Regions from separate parts of the Lactobacillus sp. 23-2 genome, predicted to be linked through region 2. Evidence: predicted binding sites of a transcription regulator. Region 2 holds the regulator's gene; the other holds the start of a gene.

Region 1 (9,947 bases), on a different contig from region 2:
CGCCATAAGCTGGCAATGAAGCTGTTCATGAATGAGGACTACCCAAGCTGGCTTTATGCCGTCAATCTTGGTGCAACCACGGTTTGGGAGCGGTGGAACTCGGTCCTGCCAGACGGCTCAATTAACCCGCAAGGAATGAATTCCTTAAATCACTACTCAATCGGGGCCATCATGGAATGGGGCTACCGCTACCTGCTGGGCATCAGTGACCACGCCCCTGGATACCAGAAGCTGGTCTTCGCCCCGCAGTTTGACTACCGCCTCAAGCGAGTAAGCGGCAGCTATGAATCAAGCTATGGCAAATTCAGCGTGGCTTACCAGATTGAAAGCGATGACGAGCATACCATCAAGCTCAGCCTTGACGTGCCATTTGGTCAGACCGTTGAAGTTCGCCTTCCCCGCGCGGCAAAGAACGGCGTTTTGGTCAACGGCGAGCTTCGTTCTAATGGCAACTTCAAGCTCAGCGCTGGCCACTACGAGCTGACCTACCAGCCAGATGAAGACTATATTGAGCGCTACAGTCTGGAGAGTCCAATTGGCGAAATCATGCAGGATGAAGCGGTTGTCAGCAAGCTTGCCCAGGTTGCTGAGGTGATCAACTTCTTCAGAGATCCTGGCAACCGGGAGAATTTTGGCAAGATGTCCCTGCCGCAAGTTGCCAACGTGCTGCCATTTATCAACATCGATGCCGCGACGATGAAGCAGATTTCCGCAATCCTGACCGCGACCCCTATTCTGGCTGAAAGAACAAAATAGAGAATTAAGACAAAAAATCAGTATCGCTGCAATCGAGATGATTGCTGGCAATACTGATTTTTTATTGATTATGTTGTTTGGCCTCAATGCCTGACAAAGTACCGTCTTGACCATTGTCCGTCGTGTCATAGCGATGACTTCTTTTGCCAGAATACATCATCCGGTCAGCCTTTTTGAACATGTCGGTCAAGTCAAGATCAGTCAGTGGCTTGCCGCTGCAAAAGCCCACGGTCACGGTGACCCGACCGGCAACTCCGGCAAATTTCTGACTCATGATCTCGGTTTGCAGCGAAATCAAGGCTTTGCGGAAGTCAGGCTCAGGCAAGCGGCTGATGATTAAGAATTCATCCCCGCCGTAGCGGTAGCCCTGGTTTGGAAAGTACAGGCTGATCAGCTGGCCGCAGCGGTGAATGGCCTCATCCCCGCAAGCATGGCCAAAAGTGTCATTGACGTGCTTGAAGTCGTCTACGTCCAATAAGGCTACGCAGGTTTGGTGGTTCAAATAGCTGTTGATGTCTTCTTGCAGTGCAAAGCGGTTCTTCAAGCCAGTCAGCTGATCGCGCAGGCTGTTTTTGCGCCAAAGCTCCTTTTCGTCTTGAGTCAGCACGATCGTAAGATTGCTTAAGCCGACGACCATGACAAAGTTGGAGATTCTAATCTGAAGCAGATTGTCGACAAGATAGGTCAGTCCATAGGCAATCGTGCTCCAGAGGGCGATCTTGAATTCCCGCCCAAGCAGCTTTTTGTGCCGGAGGATGACGGCAATCGTCATTACGACATAGGTCTCAAGCTCGATATTGAACAAAATATGCAAGGGTCCGTGAACGTATTCGCCAGTCGGCTTGATCACATACAGCATTGGCTGCAGCTCCGGAAGCAGCAAGAAGGTCAAGACCACGAGCGCTGGTGCCATGAACAGCAGCTGCTGCCAAAGGGAATATTTTTGGCCATCGTTCTTGAGGGTCAAAAACATGTAGAAGAGCTCAAAAATGATGATCACATGGAGCAAGTGGGCTGTCAGGTTGGTTATGCTGACAAAGTTGAAATCATGCTCCATTGGCTCATTGCGCAGGACAGTGCCTGCCGTCTTAATCAGTGAGTAGCAAGAGATCAGCAGGGACATTACCATGATCACGTAGTAGGTTTTTGTCTTGTGCTTGTAGTAGATTGTCAATGCTGCAAAAAGTATCGCCGACAGAATCGCGGCCGGCATGTCAAAGTAGAACAGCAAGTTCGGGTTGCTCATATTTATCATTCCTTTATGCTTAGCTACTTTAATTATATACTTCTACAGGCTTTAATATTTCTTTTTCTTGCAAAACAAAACAAGTATTGTCTTATATAGATAATCGTATGCCGGTCAATCACCCTAGCTGAAAAACAAAAAATTCCTGAAAAGCAGCTGTGCATTGAATTCAGCTTGCTATTCAGGAACGAGTAACAGTTACGTCGTATTCAGTTTTTCTCATTATGATGGTGGTAACACCTCTTTCAAATCAGATGTGAGACTTACATTTTCCAACAGCGGTACATCGGAACCAACCTTGATTTGCAAATCAGCCCTGATGATTAAACTTAAATTTTATGGTGGTAACAGTCCCTTCTATCATTTATTAGAATTTGCTATCCTACCATTACTGCCCATCGGACCCATCTCCTTTTCGAACTAAGTAAGTTCTGGCGATTAAGATGCTTAAGTTTCTGGTGGAGTGTCCTCCTTTCTTTTTTGTACTTTAATCTTATCACATTTCTTTCATAATACAAGCGTAAGCGCTTGCTGCTTTTGAGAAGATGCTTCGATAAACAAGCCAAAAATGCCTAAGATGAGAAACTATTTTAAGCAGCGATTGGGCAAAAGCTTTGCTTTTTAGTTTATGACCAGTCCAAAAATAAATATAAAAATATTTTAGCCGTAAAAGAGCCGCATCCCTGCTTAGGAATGCGGCTCTGTCTTTATTTGACTGATTTGATGACTCTGGCAATGTTCTCGCAGGTCCGCGTGACGTTTGCCGGACCATGCTTGAGCGCGTCAGGCAAAGAGCAGACCGTGTCCAGGATGCCAAAAATAGCGTCGAAGCCAGCATCGTAAAGGCTGTCGATCCCCTCGCCCAGGCTGCCGGCGACCGTGTACACGGGGATGCCCCGCTTGCGGGCAACTTGAGCTACGGCATATGGCGTTTTGCCGAACTTGGTCTGGAAATCGGTGCCGCCTTCGCCGGTGAAGACGAAATCGGCATCTGCCAGCTGCTCTTCTAAGTGATTCTCGGCAATGACGATCTGTGCCCCAGGTTGAGTCTGGCAATTGGTAAAGGCCATGAGCCCGGCCCCTAGACCGCCTGCTGCCCCAGCACCTGGCTCATGTTCAACGTCTCTGCCGATAGATTCACGGATAACGGCTGCATAGTGGGCCAGGTTCTGATCCAGCCGCGCGATCATCTCTGGCGTGGCCCCTTTTTGCCGGCCAAAAACGCGTGAAGCCCCATTTTCGCCAGTCAATGGGTTGGTTACGTCACTGGCTAACAGCACTTCAGCCGTCCGCAAGCGCGGGTCAATCTCACTGGCATCCAGCTTGGCCAGCCTTCCCAAGGCGCCGCCGCCAAAAGGCAGCGCTTGTCCTTCTTGATCAAGCAGCTTGACCCCTAAAGCTTGGGCCATTCCTGCCCCGCCATCATTGGTCGCGCTGCCGCCAAGGCCAATGATCAGCTTCTTGACCCCGCGGTCCAGGGCATCTTTGATCAGCTGGCCAGTACCATAAGTCGTGGTCACCAGGGGATTTCTTTTCTCCGGCGGCAGGAGCTCCAATCCTGAAGCCTGCGCCATTTCAATTACCGCGCAGGTGCCATCATTGATCAGGCCGTATTGAGCAGCCGTTTCGTTCTTGCCGTCAGGTCCAAGCACGCTCACGCTCCGCTTTTCGCCATGGTTGGCGGCGACTAAGGCATCTACTGTCCCTTCGCCTCCGTCGGCCATGGGCACTTCAACGATCTCTGCGTCTGGAAAGACTTTTTTGATTCCTTGGGCCATGGCGTGGCAGACCTCCTTGGCCGTCATGCTCTCTTTAAATGAGTCCGGTGCTAGTACGAATTTCAGTGCCATTTTTTGCTCCTTTGTCTGTTGCTTTTCTTGAATCGTTATGCTTATTGTTTCTTTTCACTTCCTTTATTTTAGCACCTGCCAGCAAGCAGTTTTTTGTGCATTTGTCCAAAATCTATGGTAAATTATTGGACAAAAGCTGGCGTTATTTAGCAATAGCTACAAATTGCCAGCTTGGCCATCTCTTAAGGAAGAAGGGAGAGCGTTACATGAAGCTGGATCAAGAGTTAGCGCAAAAGATCGTCACGCGCATGATGCAAGAAATTCCCTATAACATCAACGTAATGGATGAAAACGGGGTAATCATCGCCAGCGGTGAGGCTGACAGAATTGGTCAAAGACACGTCGGTGCTGGCCGCATCTTAAAGAGCCAGCAGATTGAGGTGATGAGCCAAGCTCTTGGAGAGGCTGGCCAGCCTGGCGTCAACATGCCAATTATCGTCAATCAGCACCTAGTTGGCGTTGTTGGGATTACTGGCGATCCAACTGCAGTCAAGCCCCTGGCGAGGCTGCTCAAAACCAGCACTGAGCTGCTGCTGGAGCAACAAGAGCTTGCACGGGTGCGCAAGGAATACGACCGGCGCCTGGAGCGCTTCTTGTTTCAGTGGAGCGAGGCGCGAGGGGAACTCGAGACCAATTATGATCTGATGAATGCCGCCGAACGGCTGGGCATCGATTTAATGAAGCCCCGGCGGGCGGTGGTCTTGATCTGCGCGAAAACAGACCTGCCCCACTTTAGCCTTGACCCGGATGATTATTTCTTGAACTATGCTCACGCCCAGCAGCTCTTTTTTGTCAGGGATGAGCAGGCAATCCAGAAACTGCGCGGCTGGGCGAAAAAACACGCCATCCCCTTGGGCATCGGGTCTGCCAGCCGCAAGCTTGGCCAGTCAATTGCGGAGGCCAAGCAGGTGATCAATTTTCACAAGTTCATTCCAGAATTGGCAATTGATGTCTACGATGAGCTCCAGTTTGACCTGAACCTGCTCAGCAATCCCCTCAGCCAGGAGCAAGCTGTCATTGACCGCTTAAAGGGCCAGCAAGATGAGCTGACGGCCACTTTGCTGACCTATATCAAAAACAATTGTCACGTCAGTCAGGCCGCGGATGAGCTGCACATTCACCGCAATACGCTCAAGTACCGCTTGAACCGGTTCAAAGAACTTACCGGTCTTGACCCGCTAAACACCCGCCAGCTGTTTAAAATTTATGCAATCCTGCTCAAGCTGCGGCAAGAAGAACGCGAATAGCAACGAAAAATGCAAGGGCTCTGATCCCTTGCATTTATTGCTTTATTTAATTGACTAACGGTCGTAGATCGTATCCGGCACGACGACAAAGGTATCCGCGTCTTTGCCAACGAAGGCGCCGCGAACCATCAAGCGTCCGCCAACCGTGATCCCGTTCCCGTACTCGAGCAGCCGGTCGCTGTCGCGGTCGAAATACTTGACCAGGACGGTCCCGCCATCATCCATTCTAAGCGTGACCTGGCTTTCGCCCAAGCTGGTCTTGTTCTCCAAGACCGTCCCGCCAAAAATGACCTCCTGATTAAGCCATTTTTCCGCTTTGGCATCCCATTCCGGCGTGCTCTTGACCGGGTAGGCCAAGTCATCCTCAACCGGATTGAACAAAAGCAGGCGGTCTTCACAGGCCGGCACCATCTGGTTCAAAACCCGCAGCAATTCCTGCATGTCCGGCTGCAGGGGCGAAAATTCGGTAATCGTGTTCATGGTCTTGCTGGAATTTTCAAACAATTGCACTTTCAAGTAGTCATCCGCCGCATCCCGGTAGTCGCGGATTTCGTGCGTGATCTTTTCCAGCAACTGGCCGGCTTGCGCGAAGCAGGCCGCGAACTTCTGGCTGTCGGTCTTGTACGACCAGGTGAGCAAGGCCTTGCCGTCTTCTTGGTGCCCCAATTCTTCTTGCAAAAAACCGCTCTCCAAGGTCAAGCGCTCAAACCAGTTGTTAGCCCCTTCTTGGTAAGTTGGGCCGGCCTCTAAAATAATCTTCGTTGCCTTCAATTTTTGCTACCTTCCTTCTGCAGTCTATTATAGCGCGCTGGGCAAAAATGGCTGCCTGAATTGCCCGAACTTGCATTCGCCTCGGTTTTCTAGTATCCTTTGACATAGAGAACGACGATCAAATGTTTGTGTCAAAAAGAAGATTAGTGAGGCGAGTATGGAAACCAAGAAATATTTGTCGCTGATTGACCAAGAGCTGGCCAAGATGCCCGACTTCGTGCGCGACTACCAGTTGCAAAACCGGCATTCTTTGACCACCAGCTACCAATATCTGACTGAAATCCGCCGCTTCTTTGACTGGCTGCGGACTGAAGGCCTGGCTAAAGCCACATGCAATCAGGAAATCGTCCCTTCTGACTTGGAGCGGCTGCGCCGGAGCGACATGATGCTCTACCTGGATCGCTTAAGCCATACCAAGAACCAGCAGGGACACCTTAATTCGCCGACCACGGTCAACCGCTCCATCAATGCCCTGCGCTCGCTCTTTAAATTCCTGACCATTACTTCAGAAGACAACAACGGCAAGCCTTATTTTGACCACAACGTGATGCTCAAAGTCAAGTCCCTGGCCTACACCAAGACCCTGAACTACCGGGCCCATGCCCTTGAAGCCCATATGTACACGGGAGACTTGAAGTATCAGTTTTTGGACTTCTTAGACAAGAAATATGAGGGTCTGTGCAAGGCCAGAGCCCTTTCAGCCTTTCGCCAGAACAAGGAGCGGGACATGGCGATCGTGGCCCTGATTCTGGGAACGGGCATCAGAGTTTCGGAATGTGCTGGGATTGACCTGAAAGACCTCAACCTGAAAGAAGCCACATTAGACGTGACCCGGAAGGGCGGCCAGCGGGACAGCGTCCCAATTGCCTCCTGGACCCTGCCTTATCTCAAAGCATATGCAGCCTTGCGGGAACGCCGCTACCGCCCGGAAAAGGACAACCGGGCCTTCTTCTTGACCAACTATCACGGCCAGTGCCGGCGAATGACCACCAACGCCATTGAAAAGATGGTTGGCAAATACTCAGCCGCCTTCGGCCATCCCCTGACCCCGCATAAGCTGCGCCATACCGTGGCTTCCGAGCTTTACCAGGTAACAAAGGACCAGGTCATGGTAGCCCAACAGCTGGGTCAAAAGGGCACGACCGCGACCGACCTCTATACCCACGTCGACCAGACCGAGCAGCGCCGGGCTTTGAACGCTATCGCTGATCAGGACCAAAACAAACCGCGACAATAATACAGAAAAGCGCATCCCCCTAAGCAAGGGATGCGCTTTTCTGTATTTATTTGCTAGTCGGCCAAGTGCCTGTTCTTGTAGACCAGCTTGCCGCTGACGAAGGTCAGCGCCGTCATGCCGTAGACTTCTTCGCCAGTAAATGGGGTATTTCTCCCCTTTGACAGATATTCGTCTTCGTTGATGGTCTCCGCGTGGTCCAGGTCAAAGACCGCGATGTCGGCTTCCTTTCCTGGAGCCAGCACGCCCGCGTCAAGGCCAAAGAGCTTGGCAGGCTGGTAGCTCATCAGGTCCAAGAGCAGCTCCAGGTCCATCGCCCCGCTCTTGACGAACTTGGTGTAAAGGCAGGCAAAGGCCGTTTCATTGCCGATAATGCCAAAAGCTGCCTTGCGCATGTCTCCGGCCTTTTCTTCCAGGCTGTGCGGCGCGTGGTCGGTGGCGATCAGGTCAATCGTGCCATCAAGCAGGCCATCGATCAGGGCAGCCTGGTCTTCCACGCTTCTCAAAGGCGGATTCATCTTGTAGTAGCCGTTGTTGCCATTGATGTCTTCTTCGCTGAGCAGCAGGTGGTGCGGCGCGGCTTCAGCAGTAACGTTGATCCCGTATTCCTTAGCCAGGCGGACCAGCTCAACGCTTTCCTTGGTTGACACGTGGCAGACGTGGTAGTGGACGCCAGTTTCCTGGGCCAGGATCAGGTCGCGGGCTACCTGGGCTGATTCACTCACGCCCAGGATCCCTGGCAGGCCAAGCTCTTCAGCCCGCTTGCCGGCATTCATGACCCCCTTGTGGTAGAGAGAGTCGTCTTGCACGTGCTCGCAGATCGGCAGGCCAACCTTGGCGGCCAGCTTCATGGCATCATACATGGTCCCGGCCTGCTGGATCCCCTTGCCATCATTGCTGAAGGCAAAAGCACCAGCTTCCTTGAGCCCTTCCATGTCGACGACTTCATCACTGGTCAGGTCCTTGGTGATTGCCGCGTATTGGTACAAGTGGACCAGGCTGCTTTTCTGGTTCAGCTCAACCTGCTTCTTGAAGGTCTCCACGTCGTCTGGAACCGGGTCAACGTTTGGCATGGTGCAGACCGTTGTAAAGCCGCCTCTGGCAGCACCGGCAGACCCAGTCTTGATCGTTTCCTTATAAGTGAAGCCAGGCTCTCTGTAGTGTTCGTGAATGTCTACCAGACCTGGGGCAACCAGCTTGCCCTTGAGGTCAATGATTTCGTCTGGCTGGTCAGCTTCTAAGCCAAAGCCGATCGCTTTGATCTTAGTTCCGGCAATCAGCAAATCTTCCTTGTGGAGCTCGCCATCGATGTAGACCAAGCCGTTTTTCAAAAGAGTTGACATTATTCAAGTCCCCCAATCTTCCGTCCGCGCAGGACGGCTTCAATCATGGCCATTCTGACGAAGACCCCGTTTTGCATCTGGACGGCGTAGCGCGACTTAGGCGCCTCAACCAGGTTCCCGTCCCATTCAACGCCGCGGTTGATTGGACCTGGGTGCATGATGATCGCGCTGTCCTTCAGCAAGTCGTATCTTCTTTGATTCAGGCCGTATTGTTCGTTGTAGGCAGCCGGGTCAAACAGCTCTTCCGTGTTGTCGCTGTCGCTGGTGTGGCGTTCGTGCTGCACCCGCAGGAGCATCAAGACGTCCACGTCGGCAATTTCGTCATCAATGTTCTTGACATAGGTGCCGTAGTCGCCAAATTCCTTTGGGTCATACCAGTATTCTGGACCGGAGAAGTAGACCTTGGCCCCCAGCTTGTTCAGGATTTCCATGTTTGAGCGGGCAACGCGGGAGTTGGTCAGGTCGCCGACGATCATGACCTTTAAGCCGTCAAAGTGGCCAAATTCGTTGTAGATGGTCATCATGTCCAGCATGCTTTGTGAAGGGTGCTGGCCGGAACCGTCACCGGCATTGACCAAGCCCATCTGAAGGTGCTGACCGGCCTTTGGATGAATGATCTCATCGTAGTAGGCGTTCTTTGAGTGGCGGATGACGCTGAGCTCAATGCCAAGCGATGCCATGGTCAGCTCGGTGTCGTAGAGGCTTTCACCCTTTTTGACTGAAGAGTGCGCTGGATCGAATGGAATAGCGGTCAAGCCCAGGCGGCGTTCAGCAACTTCAAAGCTCGTGTGGGTTCTGGTGGAGTTTTCAAAAAACATGTTGACGCAGAAGACCGGCCGGCTAAGCTTCGGCACGGCTCCGCCTTTCTTGAAGTACTGAGCCCGGTGGATCAGGTTGAAGACGTCCTCGACATCCAATTGTTCTACACTGACGAAGTATGGCAGGCGAAGCAGCTTGTCGTCCTTGCCGGCATTAGTAGCATTTTGGTCCTTGGTAACTGATAACAATTTTGCAACTTCCTTTCGAGCTAATTGAGCTGGCACAAGCAAAAAGACCATCCTGCCCCGCGTGGGTGCAAGATGGTCTTCCTCAATTCCGTCCGCGCCACTGGCTGATGCTGGCGGAAATAGCAGCTGACGCTGACAATAATCCGGACAATTGCCGAAATTGGTGCTGCCTTTGTCTGCTGAATGAGCAACCTTCTTAGTCTCACGGGGCTAATTTTAAAGGTCATTTTGCGTTTTCTTAACTATATGATTTTTGCTGATTTTAGTCAAGCACTTTCGCGGGATTTTTCCAAAAGGCAACGTGATTTAAAATAACTTATTATTTCTTTAGCAAAGGCTTAAAGCTTCTTAATGCGTTTTCAATTAAAGCTGTTGTATAATTTTAAGCAGAAGGAACTTTGTGATCGCGATAGGAGGTAAATTCTATATGAAATTCAAGAAATTGCTTAAGAGTCGCAAGACTGTCCGAACCTACACGGGCAAGGCAGCCGAC
Region 2 (9,947 bases):
AAGATTTCGTGGTAGGAAACCCCATAGTTCAGGTGAGCGGCGCAGAGATACAGCAGGTCAGTGACCTTGTGGTCCTCGTTGGACGACTTCCCGCAGGCACTGGTGACGATGAAGCGGCGGGAAGGATCCGCGTCAATGATCTTTTTTACTTTTGCAAATTGCTCGCTGTTGGCTACGGATGAGCCGCCGAACTTCACAACTTTCATTATAGTTCCACCTCAGCCAAAAATAACCCGTCATCGCCAGCCTGCTTGGCCAAATCATTGATTCTGGACAAAGGCAGCGACTTGGTCACGTAAGCATCCTTGCCGACCTGCTCCTTGATCACGCCGGCTTGGTCAAAGAATTCACCCTGCTTGGTCCGCAGGTAATATGATGCCGCTTCAGGATCCTTCAGCTCAGCCGGCTTGGCCTGGGACATGTCCAGGCGCCGGCCTTCATTGACGTCAAAGATGTCCTGGACCAGAGCGTGGGCCGTTGGCAACGAGCCTGCCCCCTGGCCGACAAAAGTAGCCGTGCCCAGGTTGGCTGAATCAAGCTCCAGAGCATTGAAATTGGCCGAAACATTGGACAGCAGGTGGTCATTTCTGAACATCAGCGGCAGGACATAGGCGGAAAGTCCGCCCTTGTTTTCCCGTGCCTGCCCTACAAGCTTGATGGACAGCTTGTGGTCCTTGGCCCAGATAAAGTCTTGCTTGCTGATCCGCCTCACCCCCCAGGTAATGATGTCTTCCGGCTTGACATAGCACCTGAAGGCCGCCAAACAGGAAAGGGCAACCTTGTAGCGGACGTCAAAGCCGTCAATGTCATCAGATGGATCCGCTTCAGCATAGCCCAATTCCTGGGCCTTTTGCAGGCATTCAGAAAAATCGCTGCCTTCCTGGTCCATGGCGGAAAGAATGTAGTTGGTCGTGCCGTTGAAGATTCCCCTAAAAGACTTGACCTCTTCCAAGCGTCTAATGCGCTCAATGTTGGCAATCCAAGGAATTCCGCCGCCGACGCTGGATTCATAAGCCAGGGCCACGCCCTTTTCCTGGGCCAGAGGGAACAGCTCGCTGGCGAAACTGGCAATCATCTTCTTGTTGGAAGTAATGCAGCTCTTGCCGCGCTCCAAGGCTTCTTTGACGTATGTATGAGCTGGCTCCAGCCCCCCTATGCATTCACAGACCACGTCAATTTCCGGGTCATCTAGAATTTCGTTGATGTCAACGACGCAGCGGGGATCCTGGCGCATCTTTGCCGGCGTATGCACCAAAATCTTCTTAATGGAAATATCGCTCATCTCGTCATTTTCAGCCCCGTCAACGATCTTGGCCACGCCAGAGCCGACAACGCCGAAGCCCAACAATGCTACCTTCATTTGTATTCCCTCTGCTTTCTTTGAACTCTTTGCTTTTTGTGAAAAAATTAAGCGCTTCTGTTTCTCTGCGAAATACAGTTGTTTTTCAATTAACAACATAGTATCATTCTAGACATGGACTGACAAGATCTTCCCACAAGCATATTAAACAGAAATTAAAAATAACTTTCAAGGAGGAAATACATGGCTTCAGAATACTTTTACGTTAATAAACAAATTCTGCCCGACTATCTGGACAAGGTCATCCTGGCTCGGGAGCTCCTGGAAAACCATGAAGCCGCGACCGTCACGGAAGCCGCCGAGAAGGTTGGCATCTCCAGAAACACCTACTACAAGTATAAGGATTACGTCTTCCGGGCCAGCGATTCAGGCATTTCCCGCCATGCCGTCTTGTCCATCATTCTGGCCGACGCGCCTGGCGCCTTGTCCGCGGTCTTGTCCTGCCTGAGCCAGCTGAAGACCTCCATCTTGACGATCTCGCAGGCCATCCCCATTGCCGGCAAGGCCAACCTGCTGCTGTCCCTGGACATCAGCCAGCTGGCCGTTGAGATCGACGAGCTGGTGACTTCTTTGGAAGAGCTGCCCTTAGTCAAGCACGTGCACCTTGATGCCTTGGAATAAGCCAGCTGTTCAGAAAACTTATCAATCTCAACAAAAATGTGTCTGGGAAAAAACTCAGCGTCATCGAATCGAATGTTATAAAAACGCAGCAGTTGGGGACTTCAGAGCTTCACTCTGCTGTGATTTAAGATACATAAAAAGGCTTCCAGAAGTTTCCACTTCTAGAAGCCTTTTTTCAGACTCATTTGCTTGCAATTAGCTTTTGAGATCCTTACTGATATTTTGAGCTTATTCAGCGCTCTGCTGCAAGGTGTAAAGGTCATAGTAGTAGCCCTTTTGCGCCAGCAGCTCTTCATGGGTTCCGTGCTCGACGATCCGCCCCTTGTCCAAGACGATGATCTGGTCAGCATCCGCGATCGTGGACAAGCGGTGAGCTATCGCCAGGGTCGTGCGCCCGCGGCGCAGCTTCTGCAGGCCTTCTTGAATCAGGCTTTCGGTTTCCGTGTCGACGTTGGCGGTGGCTTCATCCAGAATCAGGATCTTGGGATCGGTCACCAAGGTCCGGGCAAAGGAGATCAGCTGCCGCTGGCCGCTGGAGAATTCAGAGCCGCCTTCAATCACTTGGGCATGGTACTTGCCCGGCAGCTCCTCAATGAAGCGGTCAGCTTGCACCGTCTTGGCAGCTGCCTGAATCTGCTCATCCGTAATTTGCTCATTGTAGAGTCGAATGTTTGACGCGATGTCGCCATAGAACATGAACGGCTCCTGCAAGACCAGCCCCAGCTTCTCGCGCAGCTCTTCCTTGCTGAAGTCACGGATATCGTGACCGTCAATCAGGATCTGCCCATCGTGGAACTCGTAAAAGCGCATCATCACGTTGATGATGGAGCTCTTGCCCGAACCCGTGTGGCCAACGATCCCTAAAGTCTGTCCTGGCTCAAGGGTAAAGGAGACGTCATGCAGGACGTCATTTTTGCCATCGTAGCTGAAGGACACGTGCTTGAATTCGATCTTCCCCTGCTCAATCTTGGCATCAGCCTTGCCGGCTTGCACAGGCTCATACTCATCTTCATCCATGATCTTGAAGATCCGCTTCCCGGCCACGATTCCGTCTGTAAAGAAGGTCAGACTGTTCATCATGTCATTCAGCGGGTTGAAGAAGTTCTGAACGTAGTTGGCAAAAGCATAGATCAAACCCGCCGGCACGAAGACCCGGTGCAAGGGGTAGCCAAACCAGACCAGGCTGGCCGCCAAGGCCAGGGAGTAAAGCAGACTGGTAAAAGGCGAAAGCAGCAGCGAGTTGGTCTTGATCAGCTTGAAGCGGGTCCGCATCTGCTCTTGGTTGGTCTGCTCAAAGTCAGCAGCGATCCGCTTTTCCTGGCGGAACTGCTGGATGACCGACATCCCCGAAATTGCCTCTTCCAGCTTGGTGTTGATCAGGGAGTTTCTGGCCCGGAACTCGTGGTAGGTCTTGGAATTCAGGCGGTTGTACAGCCAGATGACCAAAACGATCACTGGGACGAAGCAAAGAACGATCAAGGCCGCGGTCTTATCGGCTGAGAACATGGCAATCAAGGCCGTGACCATGGAAATGATTCCCAGCATGAAGGCACTGAAGACCTGCATAAAGTTGCTCAAGGTCATCGTGTCGTTGGTCACCCTGGACAAAATGGAGCCAGCAGGCGTTTGGTCAAAATAGCGCATCCCCAATTTGTGAATGTGGGCATAAAGCTCTCTTCTGACCCGTTCCAGGGACCGCTCACCGGCCAAGGCATACAGGTATTCATACGTAAACTGGAAGACCGCTTTAATGACGATCCCCAGGCCATAAATCAGGGCCACGCCCCAAATCACCTGCATGCTGGCGCTCTGGCGGCGCAAAAAGTGGTCCATGTAGTATTGAAGCCAAGCCGGCAGCAGCATGTTGATCACGGACACGGCAACCATCCCGCAGACAGCCAGCAGCAGCTCGCCTTTGTAGTTCCAGATGAACCGCCATAGCCGCTTTAAGATCTGCCACTGCTCCTTGACGCTGATCGTCTGGTTCCAGACTGATTGGGATTGGTCTTCATTATTCATCGCTTTCACCTACCTTCGCGGCCAGTTCCTGGCGCCGCCACATGCGGGCATACCAGCCATTCAATTTAAGCAGCTCCTCGTGGGTTCCGCGTTCAGCAATCTTGCCCTGGGCCATGACCAGAATTTCATCGGCATCCATGACGCTGGACAGGCGGTGGGCGGCAATGACGGTCGTCTTGTCAGCCCGCTCGGCCCGCAGGTTGGCCAGAACTGCCTTTTCCGTCTTGGCATCCACGGCCGACAAGGCATCGTCCAGGATCAGGATCTCGCTGTCGCGCAGCAGCGCCCGGGCAATCGACATCCGCTGCTTTTGCCCCCCAGACAGGGAAATCCCGTTTTCCCCAACCATGGTGTCATAGCCCTTTTCAAACAAAAGGATGTCATCATGCAGGGCACTCTTTTTCGCCGCTTCCTCCACTTCCTCCAGACTGGCCTCCGGCTTGGCAAAAGCAATATTGTCGCGGACGCTGGTCGAGAACAAGAAGTTGTTCTGCGGCACGTAGGAGATCTCGTTCAAATAGACGTCCAGGGGAATCTGGCGGATGTCCCGTCCGCCAAAAACGATCCGGCCACGGTAATTGTCAAATTCCCGCATCAAGAGCTGGATAATGGTCGTCTTCCCGGAACCGACCCGGCCCACCAGGCCAAGAGTCTGGCCCGGCTTTAAGTCAAAGTCGATGTCGCTTAAGACGTCCTGGTCCGGCTCATCGGGATAGGCAAAGGCAGCCACGTGGCAGCGCAGGTCGCCGTGGATTTTCGGCATGCTCTTCGTGTCCAGCCCTTCCCCAGCATCGGCAATCAGGGATTTTTCATGAAGCAGCCCCATGATCCGGTCATAAGAAGCACTCCCGCGCTCCAAAATGTTGAACAAGTAACCGATCGCGAACATTGGCCAGACCATGGTCCCGATATAGGCCACGAAAGAAATCAGCTGGCCCAGCGAAATCGTCTTGTTGGTAACCATGGTCCCGCCATAGACGATCGTAATCATGTAGGTGATCCCAATGATTATCGTAATCAAGGGGTCATACAAAGAGTCGATCCGGAAGACCTTGCGGTTGACCTCAACCGTCTCATAGGTCATCTGGTTGAAGGCCGCCGCGTCCTGCTGGCTTTGGCCAAAAGTCTTCAAGACCTTGATCCCGGACAAGGACTCCTGGGTCTTGTTATTCAGGCGAGAAAAAGCAGCCTGCGAGTCCAGGTAGGCATCGTGCAGGCGCGTTCCCAGGTATCTGGCCAAGACAGCCAAAAATGGCAGGGGAATCATGGTGACCAGCGTCAAGCGCCAGTCAACAAAGCACATCATGGCAATCAAAGTTGCCCCGCCAGTAAAGATAGCGTCGACTAGGGTCAAGACCCCGTCGCCGGCCACGAACTGGACCGCCTGCACGTCATTGGTGGCTCTGGCCATCAAGTCCCCGGTCCGGTAGCGCTGAAAGAAAGTCCGGTCCATCTGCAGGAAGTGCCAGAAGAGCCGCCCCCGCATTTCTTTCTCCAGTTCTGCCGCTCCGCCATAGATTTCCTTGCGCCAGTAAAAGCGGAACAAATACAAGGCCAGGGCCGCGGCCAAAATAGCCCCGATGTAGCAGGCAAACTGCCCCCAGCTGATCTTGCCCTGATCCAGCTGGTCAGCCATCATCCCCAGGATTCTGGGTGGAACCAGGTTGGCCGCTGAGGTCAGGATTAAGGCCGTGATCCCCAGCAGGTAGCGCTTCTTGTGGGCCTTGAAGAACCAGCCCAGCTTAGCAAAAGTTTCCATCTTTCACCTCCAAATATTTAAATACTCCAAAAATAATTGACATATAAAAAGGCAGCAGGAGAAAATCCCTGCTGCCCCAGTCCGGCAAAAAATGTCTCTGCCTAGTTCTTTGCTGATTGATGCTTGATCATGTTCATCACTTGGTTGACCTTCTTGGCAGAAGGCTTTTGCCCCATTTGTGACATCATTGCTTCAACCATTTCGCGGGTAATTGGGGGATTCTTTTTAAAGTAATTCTTCATGTAAGCCCGCGCGCCGTAGAAACCAGCCACAGCACCCAGCAGAGCTGCCAAGATAATTAAAAAGATCGCCAAACCTAAATTCATAACTGCTTAACCTCCATTGGCCTTAATTCAGCTTGCCGCCGGAAAAGCGTTCCGGCCCAGCCGCTTGTAGATAATACAAATATTATCTTACAAAACTTCCGGCAATTTTTAAAGAATAAATTGAAAGCTCTTTAGCGAATGCCCTTTTCCTTCTGGATCTGCTTGGCCTTGTCTGGAGTAATGTCATTGCCTTCCTTGTCAACCACGACCAGGTTGTCCAACTGCTGGCGAAAGCCTGCTCTGAAGTTGGCGATGAACTTCTGGTGCAGCTCTTTTCTTTCCTGCTCCTCTTCCTTGCTCAGGCCTTCAGCCTGCTTCTTGTGGTACAAGTGGTTGATTCTCTTTCTAAGCTTTTCTTCTTCCTTTGGGGTCATCAAACTGCCACCTTTCCATTCTTGATTTCGAGTAATAGTCTACTCTTTTTAAGATCATAAAAAAAGTTTAACGCTTAGAACGTTTGTTTGTAAATTTCGGTTATGTCTGCTAAAATCAATATAGAACAGTAATTAAGAATTTTACGGGATTAAGACTATGAACCACGAAAACAAACAATTAGAAATTTTGCAATACATCTACGATACGGTTGAAAGTCGCGGATTCCCGCCAACGGTTCGCGAAATCTGTGCCGCGGTTGGACTTTCTTCCACTTCAACGGTCCATGGCCACTTAGTGCGCCTTGAGCGCAAGGGACTCCTGCAGAAGGACGCGACCAAGCCGCGGGCCATGGAAATTACCCCGGAAGGGCTCAAGGTCCTGGGCATCAAGCCGAAAGACATTCCTGTCGTCGGGGTGGTAACCGCCGGTCAGCCGATTCTGGCCGTTGAAACGATTGAAGACTACTTCCCGACCCCGCCAGACCTCAAGAACGAGGCCGACGAGCTCTTCATGCTGAAGGTCCACGGAACTTCCATGATCAACGCTGGCATCTTGAACGGGGACTACGTGATCGTCCGCAAGCAGACCAATGCCAGCAACGGCGAGATCGTAGTGGCCATGACCGATGACGATGAAGCCACGGTCAAGCGCTTTTATAAGGAAGACGGGCACTTCCGCCTGCAGCCGGAAAATGACGCGATGGCTCCCATCATCCTGGATCAAGTCCAGATCCTGGGCAAGGTCGTTGGCCTCTACCGCAATGACATCAACTAGTTGCTAAATATTAAGCAGGCAAAAAGGCAAGTTCCAAATGGAGCTTGCCTTTTTGCCTGCTTTTTTGACAATTTACTGGATCTTGACCTTGGTTGACTCAGCCTGCTTGACGTTGAAGCCGGAGACCTTGCCAAACCATTTTCTGACCAGACGGTCGTAAGTCCCGTTCTGGCGCACGGTCTTCAAGGCCTTGTTGATGGCCTGGCGCATCTGGTCCTGGCCCTTCTCTACCCCGATCCCGTACGGTTCTTGGGCCAAGGCATCCCCGGTCAGGGTAAACTTGTCGTCATCGGCAATCAGCCCGGCCAAAATGCCGTTGTCATCGATCATCGCGTCACCTTGGCCAGCCTTTAAAGCGTTAAAGGCTGAGCCATAGTCATCGAACTGCTTGACTTTGGCCTTAGGGGCCAGCTTAGCAACCTGATTGGAAACGTCGGTCCCCTTGATGGCAATGACGACCACTCCTTTATGGTTCAAGTCAGCGATATTTCTGATCTTGCTGGTCTTTTTGACGATCATAGATTCTGACGCGTCAAAGTAGACGTCAGAGAAGTCAATGACCTTCATTCTTTCCTTGGTAATAGTCATCGTTGAGATAACCGCGTCCAAGGAGCCGTTGTGCAGCAGCGTGATCCGGGTCTTTTCCGTAATCGGGCGGAAGACTGCTTTCCCCTTTGATCCAAGGATCTGCTTGGTCAGGGCCTTGGCCAGGTCGATTTCAAAGCCCTCGATCTTGCCGGTCTTCACATTGGTCAAACCAAAGAGGCGGGTGTCAGGACGCACGCCCCAAACGATCCGGTTGGTCCGCTTGGCTCTTTCATAAGTGGTCTCCGCTTTCTTGGAGCAAGCCGAGGTCAAGCCGGTCAAGGAGCAGACCAGGGACAAAAGCAAGAGAACACGAACAATTTTCTTTAGTTGGCTGGGCAGCTTTTTCATGATTTTCATCTTTCCTTCATTTCAAAATCTAAGTCATATTATACCCGATTATGAGGAAAGTTCCTTTTATTTATAAAAGTTGGTATTTTTTCTTAAAAAATAAAGTTTTTGTCCCGGCAAATTTGCCAATATTATCACTCTTGGCAATCAAAACCCTTACTTGAATGATTTTTCACTTTAAAAAGTTAATTTCGAACATTCGGCTTTAGCCGTAATCGACGTTTCTCATCCGCGTCCACAGCTTTGAAAGCGGTTGGCCTCCGATCTTATATGACAGCAGCTCATCGAGGCTGCGGAACTTGGCAATGAAAGCTGGATCAGCCTGCTTGGAATAATTGGTATAGGTCAGCTGCCGGTAGCTCTGCTGGTCGCTGTTCTCTGCCAGCAAATACTGACGGCCATCCAGGGTGAACTGAATCTCGCAGCCGTCCTTGATGGTCTGGACGAACTCCTCCAGACTGTCAAACCTGATGTACCAGCAGCTGACGTCCGTCAGCTCGCTCCATTGTTCTTTCAAAGTCCGGCCGTTGATCTTGCAAGTCAAAAAATCCTCAATGGTCGCAAATGAAGCGGTGACCGCCGGGTCATTGCAGTTGATCAAGGTCTTGGTGGCGTCAGAGTCAGGATCCTCGTCATCCACCAGCAGCCAGGGATCTCCGCCCAGGGTAAAGTGCAGCTCGTCGCTTTTTCCGGCCTGCTGGGCCAATTCGTCAAAACTGTTTATGGGACACTGGGTAACAGACATCTTTGTCCTTTCTTCACGAAACAAATAATCAAGCTCTGCATTTTTCTTTTTCCTTCTGCTCAGCTAATTCGTGCTTTTCTTAACTTTATTCTACCGCATTTTTTCCACGCAGCGGCGCATTTCCGCCAGATCCAGGATGCTTTCGGCAAACTCCTTCCGGACCAGCTCATCCGGCAGGTATTCATCATATTTGTCAAAGACCGGCACTTCCTTGGGATAGACCAAATCCAGCGGGTCAAAGTCCTTGCTGGCCTCTTCTTTGACGATCGCGAAGAAGTCCTCGGGGCTGACGTTCATCGAAAACTGCATGTAGTAGGGACGCACGGAGTCGAAGTTCTTCAAGCCCAGGCGCTTGGCGCACTTTAATTTCAAGAGCCGTTCCAGAGCCAGGAAGGCATAAGTCCCGGTCCAGGGGAACAGGCACCAGATTTTGCCGCCCAGGTTGACCAGCTGCTTGGCCGGCATCCCCGCCATGCTGGCCATCGACCGCGTCTCGTTCAAGCGGGCCACGGCATTGGCCATCAAATATGGGTAGTTGCGGTCTTCTGCCAAAATCTGCCGCATCCGCTCCAATATGCGGGGATGAATGTCCCCTGGCACGTCGCCAAAGTAAGCGGGGATCCGCCCCTTGACCCGGTGGACGTAGACCTGGTGGCGCTGGCGGTCGATTTCCTCAACCACCCACACGTGGCCCGCGATGGCCACCTTGTCGCCAATTGGGGGCGGCTTGACGATCGTGCCCAGCTCTTCTGAAGCTGAGTGGACGCTGTATTCTTCATTTTCCTGGAAAACGGCGTAGAACTTGAAATTGTTGGTCACCCGCTCCCCACTCAGGCCCACGATCAAGCCCTTGTTTTCGGTCCACTGGATCTGGTCGGTCCTGAGCAAATGGCGCAGGAGAACTTTGTAGTCAGCTTGGGAGACTCGGTGAAAATATGACAAAGACAGGACCCGGGAAGCTAGTTCTGCTGGCGTCATCTCTCCCATCGACGCCAAGGTGCTCATGGTCTGGTGGTACAAAAGGCTGTATGG

Evidence for each region. Region 2 encodes LexA, which represses DNA repair genes until DNA is damaged. Its sites were predicted from a motif close to CNAACANNTGTTNG; they were not measured.
Region 1: a site for LexA is predicted at 5,986-5,999, ahead of xerS (tyrosine recombinase XerS). Genes of this name have one in related genera too.

What each region holds. Positions count from the first base shown of each region.
Region 1 covers NZ_JAOQBX010000003.1:89,936-99,882, reverse strand. The annotation lists gene OCH80_RS02145 (family 78 glycoside hydrolase catalytic domain) at 1-756, shown strand, start outside; gene OCH80_RS02140 (GGDEF domain-containing protein) at 818-2,002, opposite strand; gene OCH80_RS02135 (glycerate kinase) at 2,710-3,852, opposite strand; gene OCH80_RS02130 (CdaR family transcriptional regulator) at 4,059-5,099, shown strand; gene OCH80_RS02125 (hypothetical protein) at 5,154-5,870, opposite strand; gene xerS (tyrosine recombinase XerS) at 6,028-7,107, shown strand; gene OCH80_RS02115 (dihydroorotase) at 7,161-8,447, opposite strand; gene OCH80_RS02110 (aspartate carbamoyltransferase catalytic subunit) at 8,447-9,454, opposite strand; gene OCH80_RS02105 (nitroreductase family protein) at 9,882-9,947, shown strand, end outside.
Region 2 covers NZ_JAOQBX010000001.1:111,492-121,438, forward strand. The annotation lists gene OCH80_RS00455 (aspartate kinase) at 1-209, opposite strand, end outside; gene OCH80_RS00460 (homoserine dehydrogenase) at 206-1,360, opposite strand; gene OCH80_RS00465 (ACT domain-containing protein) at 1,544-1,981, shown strand; gene OCH80_RS00470 (ABC transporter ATP-binding protein) at 2,210-4,000, opposite strand; gene OCH80_RS00475 (ABC transporter ATP-binding protein) at 3,993-5,759, opposite strand; gene OCH80_RS00480 (YneF family protein) at 5,861-6,085, opposite strand; gene OCH80_RS00485 (DUF896 domain-containing protein) at 6,217-6,459, opposite strand; gene lexA (transcriptional repressor LexA) at 6,617-7,234, shown strand; gene OCH80_RS00495 (transporter substrate-binding domain-containing protein) at 7,307-8,179, opposite strand; gene OCH80_RS00500 (hypothetical protein) at 8,376-8,915, opposite strand; gene OCH80_RS00505 (DEAD/DEAH box helicase) at 9,006-9,947, opposite strand, start outside.